DNA from 2 places in the Akkermansia sp. BCRC 18949 genome. Region 2 is predicted to be linked to the other one. Evidence: riboswitches for the same ligand, from Rfam matches in the RefSeq annotation. Region 2 holds a riboswitch; the other holds the start of a gene.
The links. Region 2 has a riboswitch for cobalamin ahead of P8A25_RS04880 (sirohydrochlorin cobaltochelatase). Riboswitches for the same ligand answer to the same signal wherever they lie in the genome.

Region 1 (5,358 bases), 770 kb from region 2:
CCAATCCTGCACGCATGACGCTCGTCCTGGGCGGCATCAGAAGCGGCAAAAGCCAATACGCCGAACAGATAGCCGCCGGATTCGGGGAAAAAATCCTGTACGTCGCCACGGCGGAGGTGTGGCCCGGAGCCGGATCCATGGAATACCGCGTGCGCAAGCACCGGGAACGGCGCCCGGCAAGCTGGCTTACGCTGGAATGCCCCCGCCATGTGGCCGCCGCCGTCCGGGAATCCGGCCTGCTGGATCAGGTGGACGGCGTCATTCTGGAATGCGTAACCCTGCTCACCTCCAATACCCTGTACGCCCAGAAGGACCCTACGGACTACGAACCATTCCAGGAAGCGCTGATTGAGGAAATAGAGGCCTTGAAGGAACTTATCCCCCAATCCCCCGTGCCCTGGGTTCTGGTCTCCTCTGAAACCGGCATGGGCATCAGCCAGGCGGACGCGGAAACGCGCCACTACTGCGACGGGCTTGGCATCGCCAACCAGCTTCTAGCCAAAAGCGCGGACGAAGTTTACTTCATGGTTGCGGGGCTTCCCGTAACCGTAAAAAAATAGCAGACGGTCAATTCTTCAGCGCAATATACTTCAACACTGCCGGACACATCCGCGCCAGTAAAAAGTACAGTCCGCTCAGAGCCAGAAAAACAAGGGGTACGGCCATTCCCCATATCCAGAAGCTTCCCCTTGGAAAACCGAGCCTGAGCATGCCCTCATAAACCAGGGCATGCGCGGCATATACAAAAAAGACGGAGGGAGCCAAACGGGCGCAGAAAGAGGAGATTCCCGGAAAATACCGCATCATCAAGAAGGCGCAGGATGCCAGCCACAGCACGCCCATGCACAAGGATAACGCAGACTCCTGAACGGTGCTGTACATTTCCCATATAAAAATAACGGGAAACACCATCAGCACGTACAGCCACGCTTTACCGACTGCATTCTTCAACTCTTCAAGGGAATAACGGCACAAAAACATGCCAAGGGCAAATGCTCCAAAACCCCTGGGATGGATAACGCAGAAAACCTTGTCCATGTATTCGAAGGACAAGTAAAGGGAATTGCTCGTACTGAAAAGCACCAGGGAGGCCATGGACAGAATGAGCAGACAGGCCCGCGGCATCCGGAATAACGCTCCTGAAACCAGCACAAACACCATTAAATCCCGCAAAAACCATAAAACAGTTCCCAAAGGAGGGCGCCCTATTCCCAGACCGGTCATCCATTTTACAATGTCCGCGGGAAACCCGAACAAGGCCATGGAAACGAAAATCCAAAACAAATAGGCACACAGAATCAGAAACGCTTTTCTCCAGTTAAGCCAGGGCACCGGGGCCAGGCTGCCCCCATACTTCCGGGCCAGGAAGTAACCCGCCGCCATGAAAAAGAAAAATACGCCCGCACGTGTTGCATACACAGTGAAGCCATGAGAAGCGGGAGTATGCTGGATCATGATAAGCAACATGGCCAGCACACGGATAATATCTACCCACGGGTCACGGCACTTCTCCGTCAGTTTCCTTCCCCGGACGATGCCCGGCGCATGTGAAGGAGAGTTCGTTAACGCTTCATACATATGCCAAATACAATAACGAACATCCGGGGCGCCATGATAGCATGGCCGTCCTTCATGGCAATACGAAACAGGGAGCCAAACGCAAGAAAAAGTTCCAATTGACAGGGTCCGGAGGATATGTTAGGCATGCCATGCCTCCCTCACCAACCGGAGGCGCTTCCGGGAAGCCCGTGGTACGGGCAGGAAATAGATGGGGAATCCGGTGTGAATCCGGAGCGGTACCGCCACTGTATATTGCACGGCTTAAAAACCTGCAATGAGCCAGATCGCCAGCCCCGAAGTATTTTATGAACCGCCGGCGAGTATTCCGGCATTCAGACCATACACATGCATTCATCCAACACGCTCCGCTTGAACGGAGCAGACTATGATGGTCCGGCCTCCTTGAAGTCCGGAATGTTCAACACTCCTGAAAAAACACCGTGCCACGCCAGGCACCGGATGCAGGCTGTGGCTATGACCCTGGCCTGCCTCGGCATGCTGGGAACGGTCCATGCCCAGGATACTGCCAGGGAAGACCTGGCCGGCGCTTATGACGCCACTGTAGCCAGAACCGCCTCAGATGCGGCCCTGGGAACGGTCTCCGCCACATTCAACGTGACAGGCTCCAGCAACGTGCGCGGAATCTGGGGAAAATCAGGCACCCTCAGCATTGGCGCGATTGCCGGGGATGCCGTATTCAACGTCTCCTCCACGGCAAACAACGCCTTCGGCATTGACACCTCCTCCGGAGTCAATGTGGACATCGGCACCCTGGCAGGAACATTCAACATCTCCGCAGCCAGAACGAATGCCACCGGCATCCGGAGCTACGGGAAAATACTCTCCATCGGAACGATCACGGAAGACGCCCTCATCTCCATCACGGCCAATTTCTCCTCCAACGGCATTTACGCCTATCAGGGGCGCCTGGACATTGGAACGATGGCCGGCAAAATCTCCGTGGACCTGGGAACAGGAAACTATGCGAGGGGACTGTATGCCTACGGAAACACCATGGACTACCAGGGCCCGCGCTACAAGGACGTCAACATCGGCACCTTTTCCTCCACCGGCAGCATTTCCGCGGCGACGGCCGGCGGCTACGGAGCCAGAGGCATCCAGTCCAACTACGGGCAGGTGAACATTACCCGGCTGGACGGTCAAATCACCGCAGCCTCCGGTTCCAATGATGAAAGCGAGGACTTTTCCGCCATCGGCATTGAAGCCAGGGAAAACATCACGCTGGGCGACATGGGAGCAACGGGAAGCGTTACCGCCACGACCAACGGCATGGACGCCTACGGCCTCTTCGCCGGAGAAGAAGGGGGTTACCAGACCCATTCCAATATTACCATCGGCAATGTGGGCGGCGCCATCCGGGCGGAAGCCATGGCCGGAACGGCCGCCGGGGCACGTTCCACGGGCTCCTTGTCCGTGGGAAACGTCAGCGGTTTCATCTCCGCCTCCTCCACGGGAGCTGCGGAAGCCTACGGGCTGCTGGCGGAATTCTCCCTGACCACCGGCACTATCAACGGAACCGTCAGCGCGGCAACTGCCGGCAGCACGGCGGCGGCCCTGATGGGAGGAGCCGGCATCACGACGACCATCGGTTCCACCGGCGTCATTGAAGCAACGGCGACGGGGAACGAAGCAACGGGGTATGCCCTGTACAGCGGGTCCAATACGGGTTCCGGCTTCTCCACGGAAAACACGGCGGACAACGTCACCGTCCACGCCGGAGCTTCCATCAGCGGCATCTGGGAACTGGGCGGCTCCGGAGCGGAAGGCTCCGTGGATACCATTACGCTGCTGTCCGGAACGGAAGCCGCTCCGGGACTGTTTGACTATACGGTGCGGACAACCGTCAACACCAGCAAGTCCGATACGGCCACCCACCATTCCTCCGTCACGCTCAACGTGGGCAGTGCGGAAAACAAGGCAAACTGGACCATTTCCACGGAAAAAGCCGCCGGGCTGCTCAACCGGTTCAACGTGGGCCACGGCTCTGCCGTCACCTTGACCGGGAACTCCCAGATACTCCGTGACGGGGCCGTCGTCAACAACCAGGGCTCCATCTCCGGCAGCGGCACGCTCACCATTGCGGAAGGCATGACGCTGCTCAACGGGACCCTGGTGCAGAATGCGGCGGGAACGGCCCTGGAAGTGGGCTTTGACGGCCTGAACGTAAATCTGGACCTGGCGCAAAACGCCACGGTAGGCGCCACGGTGCTCAACGCCACGGATTCCGCCTGGGTCGTCACGCTGGACCAGATCAAGAACGGCATCACCGCCATGTACGGAGCCAGGGTGGACAACTTCCAACTGGAAAACTACCGCATGAGCTACCGCCTCCAGGGCCAGGTATTCCTGGGTGAAGGCGCCCCCATCGTCGTCAACCCCGGAGAAAGCATCCATGTGGGGGAAGGCTCCAAGGTCATCATCGGGGAAAACCTGCCTGAGCACGGCATCGTGCTGGAAGGCGGGGAGGCTGACTTGAGCCAGTCGGACGCCGTCATTTCCTCCGGAGCCGTCAGCGGCGTTTCCGGACAACTGACGCTGGCGGGCAAGGATGAAAAGGAACAGACCCTGAACTGGGAACACTCCGGCACGGCAGGCTACAGCGCCTCCGCCGCCGACGGAGGCGCCTTCGCGAACCTCAACGTCACGGCACAGGATGTGAAGGTTGTCGCCAGGGGTTCCTATGCGGCGGAAAACGTCGTCATCAGCAACAACGCCACCCTCGTTCTGGACGGCAGGGACGCCAGTCTGGGCGTGGAAGGCGGGAGCATCCGCCTGGGTGAGGCATTCGCCCATCCGGCTAATCCGGGGCATCTGGTGCTGAACGGCTCCACTGTTCTATCCGGCGTGGAAACCAACAGCGGTTCCACCGTCTCCGGTTCCGGCGCCTTCAAGGGAGAGGTTACCTATTACGGCAGTGAAATCGTGATCGGCTCCGGCTCCTCCGCAGGCTACCACAACTATGAAGGCGGCCTGAACGCGTGGGGGGGAGTGCAGGAACTCACGTTCATCGTGAACGGAACGGCGGCGGCGGACGCCACCCATACCGGAGCGGACACCTATTCCCAAATGAACGTCTCTTCCTCCTACCATGTGGATGGAGCGCACGTCAATGTGGTCATTGGAGACAACCTGCTTTTCAGCAAGGAACAAAGCTTCTCCCTCTCCCTGGTCAACCTGGACCCCGATACGGTCATTGATCCGGACGGATCCCTGTGGGACCTCACCGGCATCGACCCCACGCTGAAGGGCCGCACGGACCTGGTCACGGATACCGGCTTCACGGTTTCCGACGACGGCCTGCACCTGATTTTCAGCGGCAAGGTCAACATCAACGCCGTGAAGGCCCTGCGCGGAGAGGAAGCCTACCGCATCGCCAACACGCTGTGGTCCTCCGTCCGGGTGGTGGACAGCTTCGCCCATACGGCGGCTTCCCAACTGGACTTCCGCGGACCGGGAGCGCGCAACATCTGGTTCTCCGGGCTGGGGGACTTCATGAACGTCTCCTCCGCCACGGGAGCCTCCGGCTTTGACTACAAGGGCGGCGGCTATGCCGTGGGCATGGACTACGCCTGGACGAAAAACTGGATATCCGGCGCGGCCTTCGGCCAGACCTTCGGTTCCTTCCACTCCGCGGACAAGCAGTTCAAGGCGGACCAGGACGGCCTGATGCTGGCGCTCTACCAGCGCTACCACCGCGACCTGCGCCGTGGAAACAGCGTGGACATTGACGGCTACTTCACCTACGGCCGCATGGACAACGATGCGGACAGCACGCTG
Region 2 (5,358 bases):
GCACGACCACGGCCGCAAAGGTCCAGCCCCTGCGGCGCCCAACATACGCATCATACTGGTCCACGGATTGTTCCCCCTGGAGCACCGCCTTTCCGCAGGAGGGGCAGCGCTGGTTCAGCGTAGGCTCATGGAGCGGCTGGCCGCAGTAGAAGCACCGCCGGTAGCTGCGGAGGACTTCCTCATGCCTTTTCCACCCGGTGGACGGAATCACGGTGCGCAGCCTGGAATAACCAATCCAGTTCAGGGCGCGGGGTTTGGGATTGGGCGTGCCGCACTTGGGGCAGTGCAGGCCGCACGGGTACATCATGGTGCCGCATTTGGAGCAGAAAATGCGGTGGTCGTATTCCCGGCGGCGGCAAAAAAGGTAGTAGGCCCCCAGGGCCAGCCCGCCCAGGAGGCCCAGCGCGATCACCACCCACGGATACAGCAGAGAGTAGGCCACCAGGTATTCCGTCCAGGAGTGGTCGGACTGGTGCATGAGGGATTCCGGGCCGATGGGGTTCTGCGCCACGTCCGGAAGGCCGCTCACATATTTTTCACCCATGTCCCTCAGCGGCCCCGCGGGGAGCCATTGTTGTATGGGAATGGGTTCTCTCATGATTTGGCATGCATGCAGGGTTCACAATACAGACAGGATTTCCCCCCGGTTTCCGTCAAAAAAGCCTGTGTCATCCAGCATACGGCGTCCCCGGCGGAATAGGGAGGGGAAAGTGGGCCATGGACGGAAAATTCCGCCGGGAACGTGGAAGAGGCCCTTTTCATCCGGGGCTTTTCCGTGTAATATTCCCGCCATGCCAACACTCCGCCAAGCCGCCAAGGACGACATCATGCTGATTCATGAACTGGCCCTCCAGGCTTTTCCGGCCACTTACCGGGACCTCCTTTCCCAGGAGCAGATGGATTTCATGATGGACTGGATGTATTCCCCCGCCAATCTGGAGAAGCAGATGGAGGAAGGGCACGTGTATTTCATCGCCTCCCATCAGGGGGAGGACTGCGGCTACCTGTCCGTCCAGCCGGAAGGCCCCGGCGTCTTCCACTTGCAGAAAATTTATGTTCTGCCCGGTTTCCAGGGCCTGCACATCGGCAGCTACCTGTTCCGCCAGGCCGTCAGCTACATCAGGAGCATTCATCCGGAACCGTGCCTGATGCGCCTGAACGTCAACCGCTACAACACCCGCGCGGTGGAGTTTTACCAGCGCATGGGCATGCGGGAACTGGAACGCGGGGATTTCCACATAGGCCACGGCTATTACATGACGGATTACATCATGGGGCTGGATATTGCCTGAAGCGTTTTTCCCACGGGAACGGGCCGCCGGGCGTCCCCGGACCGGAAGTGCACAGCCCGTCGAAACAGAACAGGCGGGACAGCCGAGGAAACAACCGGAGAAGGCAGCGCGGGGCGCGAGCTTCCTTCTTGACACTCAATGCGGGATTCTGCATCATCCATCCTATGAAAACCTTTACTGCCCTCATTCTGTCCGGCTCCATTGCCGCCATGACGGCCCCGGCTTTCCTCCACGCGGCGGACAACGGGAACGGCGCCAAAGTCACCTACCCATCCTTTGACGAAGGCAGCCACCTCCACGGGCCGAGAATCAAGGCTTCCGACCTGAAGGGGAAGGTGGTGTTTTTTGAATACTGGGGCATCAACTGCCCTCCCTGCATCGCCAGCATGCCGCATTTGCAGGAATTACAGGACAAATTCCAGTCCAAGGGTTTCACCGTGGTTGGCAGCCACCGCCAGGGGCTGACCCCCAGGGTGAAGCAGTTCCTGGAGGAAAAGAAGATTACCTTCCCCGTCTATCAGGGGCTGGATATTCCGGCGGCCTCCTGCCCGGGAGGCCTGCCGCATGCGGTGCTGATCGGGGCCAACGGAAAGGTGGTGGCCAAGGGGCATCCCACCCAGCTTTACGACCTGGTGAAAAAGGAGGTGATGAAGGTGGAACGCGGCCTTCCCATCCTGGAAGGCGTGGAGCTGGACAAGTACAAGTCCCTGGCCAAGACAGTCGTTTCCAACGGCAGCAACATCGAGTCCAAGATCACGCCCCTGCGGAAGAAAACAGATGACGAGGAGGCCCAGGCCGTCTGCGCCGCTTTTGACGAATGGCTGGGAGACGCCAAGGACATGGTGCAGGCCCAGATCCAGTCCAACCCGCTGGAAGCGGTGACGGCCATCACGCGCCTCAAGACGGCGGTCCCCTCCGTCAAGGAGTTTGACGAACCGCTGGCGACTCTGAAGGCGAACAAGGACCTGCCGAAGCTGGCCGACCTCAACAAGAAGATTTCCGCCCTGGAGCAGCGCAAGGCGAAAGGGAGAAAGGTTTCCGAATCCGACCTCAAATCCCTGACGCAGGCCGTGGACAAATTCGCGGAGTCCGACAATGAAGCCACGCAGACCGTTGCGGGCAATCTGAAAAAGAGCCTTTCTTCCCTGGCTGTGCCAGAGGCTCCGGAAGATAAATAAGCCTTTCAGCCGAACGGCATTTCATCCGGAACAAACAGGCGTTAACGGACGCCTGTTTCTTTTTTCTCCGGAAGCTTTTTTCTTCTTCCCGGATAAGACATCCGGAGCGGAGAGAACGGAACAGGTTGCCCGGACAAAGGAGGAGAGAGTCCGGTCATCGTCCAGTTCCGTCATCAGGAAATGCGGCCTGGCGCCGGGATAGGGACTGCCCTGCTCCTGCTGCGGAAGCAGCTTCAGGCCCGGCTCCGTGATTTTGACAAATAATTGGTTGTCACATACCAGGCCGAAATATTTCCGGTCACAGTACAGGCCGTATTCCCCAAACATTTTTTTGAAGGAAATGTCCCCGGCATGCCGGAGCTGGAAACAGATATATTCTACAACATTCGGGGAAGAAGCCATGCTCCATGTTCTCATACCTGCCCCGCCTTCTGCAAGCAGCAAACTCCGGCCTGCGGCCCACCGGATTGGAAAGCCCCGGCACGGTACGGAATGGGCCGCTTCCTCCCTCTCTTTTCCGCCGGGATTTCTGCACCCCGGAATGCCCCGTCTTCCACCGCTTCCGCATCCGGAACCCTGCATTTTTTCCAAGAGCAGGCGCAGGAACGGCCAAAAGGCGGTTTTTACCCGTCCACGCACATTTTTTCCCAGCCTCCGGAAATTCGGCGGCGTTCTAATAAACATTGACAGTGACGGCTAAAAACGCCATTAAACACGCCGAAGCAACGGGGAATTCCGTGAGAACCGGAAACAGTCGCGCTGCGGTATCGGGTTACAAACCCTCAAGGAACGCTTTTCCGCCAGCGTTCCGGTCAGCCAGTCCTCCCATTCCGGAGGGTGAAGGCGAGGGGGAGGTTGGAGACCCGGAGTCCGAATATCCTTGCTTCGGTTCACCATACCTCATCAACGCATGATTGAAGCATCCTCTTACGTGCCGGGGGCATTCCTGCCCCTTTCCTCCGTTTTTCTTGCAGGACTCACCCTGTTTTCCCTGCCCGTGCTTTCCGCCGCCCCATGCAGGGAGGAAGCGTCCCCCGCCCCGGCGGAACAGGCGGCGCCGTCACGGCAGGAAGGGCTTCTTCTCGTGGCCTTCGGGACCAGCCACCAGGACGCTACCGTCTCCTACAAGGAGCTGGAGAAGGACATGCTGGCCCATTATGCCCCGGACCGCCTGAAGTGGAGCTACACTTCAAGCATTATCCGCAAGAAGCTTGCCGGACGCGGAACCCCCGTTCCCTCCGTGGAGGAAAATCTGGAACAGATGGCCCGCAAAGGCATACGCACATTGCGCGTCCAGTCCCTCCACATCGCCCCCGGCGAGGAGTTTTCCCGGATGGAGAGGCAGATCGTCAGTTTCCTGGCGCGCCATCCGGACAGCTTTGACCACGTGTTCATCGGCCGCCCCCTGCTGGAAAGCGAACGGGACAGGAACGAGGCCATCACGGCCCTTCTGGAGCATTTCCCCGCGGAACGGAAGAAGGATGAAGCCATCCTGCTCATGGGGCACGGCCAGCAGGAAGGACGCTGCGACATGGTGCTTTCCGACTTCGCCCGCGAGCTGAACGACCGAGACAGCCTGGCGTTTTTCGCCACCGTGGAAGGAACGCGGGGGGTGGCCCCCATTCTGGAACAGCTTAAAAAGTCCGGCGCCAAGACCGTCTGGCTGGCCCCCTTCATGCTGGTGGCCGGAGACCACGCCAAGAACGACCTGGGCGGGGATGAGGAGGATTCCTGGGCTTCCATGCTCAGGAAGGAGGGCTTCACCGTCAAGACCCACCTGCGTGGGCTGGGGGAAAACCCGGGCATCCGCGCCGTTTTTTCCCGCCATGCCCGGACCACGGAGGACGACCTCATGATCCCCAAACAAGCGCATTGACATGGCCAGCCCTGGAAAGTTCTACGGGGTAGGCATCGGCCCCGGAAATCCGGAATACCTCACGCTCAAGGCCGTCAACGTCTTCCGCTCCGTGGACGTGGTGTTTACGGTGACCGGACCCAACAGCGATTTCAGCATTTCCGAAGCGGTGGTGCGTTCCGTGGGCGGCGTGAAGGCAGAGTTCCGCAAGCTGGTTTTCAGCATGTCCCGCGACGCGAGAACCAGGCAGGAGCAGATTGAAAAGAATACGGCCATTATTGAGGGAGTTCTTTCCCGCGGCCTGGACTGCGCCTTTGCCACGCTGGGAGACGCCATGACCTACAGCACCTTCGGCTATATTCTGAGCCTCCTGCTCAGCCGGAATCCCGGCCTGCACGCGGAAGTGGTGCCGGGCGTCACCTCCTTCTGCACCCTGGCGGCCCGCAGCCGCCAAATACTGGTGGAAAACGGGGAACGGCTCCGGGTCATTCCCGCCTTCAAGCCGGAGATGGCGGATTCCCTGGAGTTCCCGCCCGGAACCACCACCGTTCTCATGAAGACCTACCGCAGCCGCGCGCGCCTGATGGAGCGCATCCGGCGGGAAAAGGACATCCGCGTCATTTACGGGGAAAGGCTCGGCATGCCCGACGAGTTTATTACGGACGACATCCACGTCATTGACGCAAGGCCGGAAGAATACCTTTCCCTGATGTTCGTCAAGAAGGCATGAACGGCACCAGGCACTCCCGCACCTATCCCTGGCGCCGGCCCCTCCGCTGGCTCTGGCTGGCGCTGGCCCTGGCAGCCTCCGGAGTCATGGTGGTCCACATGCCCGCCGGCATGGGCGCCGGGGGATCGGGAAAAGCCCGCACAGCCATGAAGCCTGCCGGGGAATCCACCCGGGAAACGCAGGCGGGAGGGGAAAAGACGGAAGCCGCCGCTTCCAGCCCTGCCCCGCCGCCCAAAAAGAGCCATCATTCCCGGAACACCCAGGTTCCGGAGACAGGCGCGGGAAAAATTCTGGCGCGCCTTC

Region 1: linked by a shared signal. The riboswitch ahead of P8A25_RS08225 (autotransporter domain-containing protein) and the one ahead of P8A25_RS04880 (sirohydrochlorin cobaltochelatase) in region 2 are both predicted to bind cobalamin.

The regions. Positions count from the first base shown of each region.
Region 1 is NZ_CP123619.1:1,953,043-1,958,400, forward strand. It holds gene P8A25_RS08215 (bifunctional adenosylcobinamide kinase/adenosylcobinamide-phosphate guanylyltransferase) at 1-560, shown strand, start outside; gene P8A25_RS08220 (acyltransferase family protein) at 568-1,578, opposite strand; cobalamin riboswitch at 1,733-1,871, shown strand; gene P8A25_RS08225 (autotransporter domain-containing protein) at 1,975-5,358, shown strand, end outside.
Region 2 is NZ_CP123619.1:1,182,616-1,187,973, reverse strand. It holds gene P8A25_RS04900 (hypothetical protein) at 1-598, opposite strand, end outside; gene P8A25_RS04895 (N-acetyltransferase) at 792-1,292, shown strand; gene P8A25_RS04890 (TlpA disulfide reductase family protein) at 1,457-2,470, shown strand; gene P8A25_RS04885 (TfoX/Sxy family protein) at 2,492-2,887, opposite strand; cobalamin riboswitch at 3,166-3,371, shown strand; gene P8A25_RS04880 (sirohydrochlorin cobaltochelatase) at 3,381-4,346, shown strand; gene cobI (precorrin-2 C(20)-methyltransferase) at 4,348-5,055, shown strand; gene P8A25_RS04870 (hypothetical protein) at 5,052-5,358, shown strand, end outside.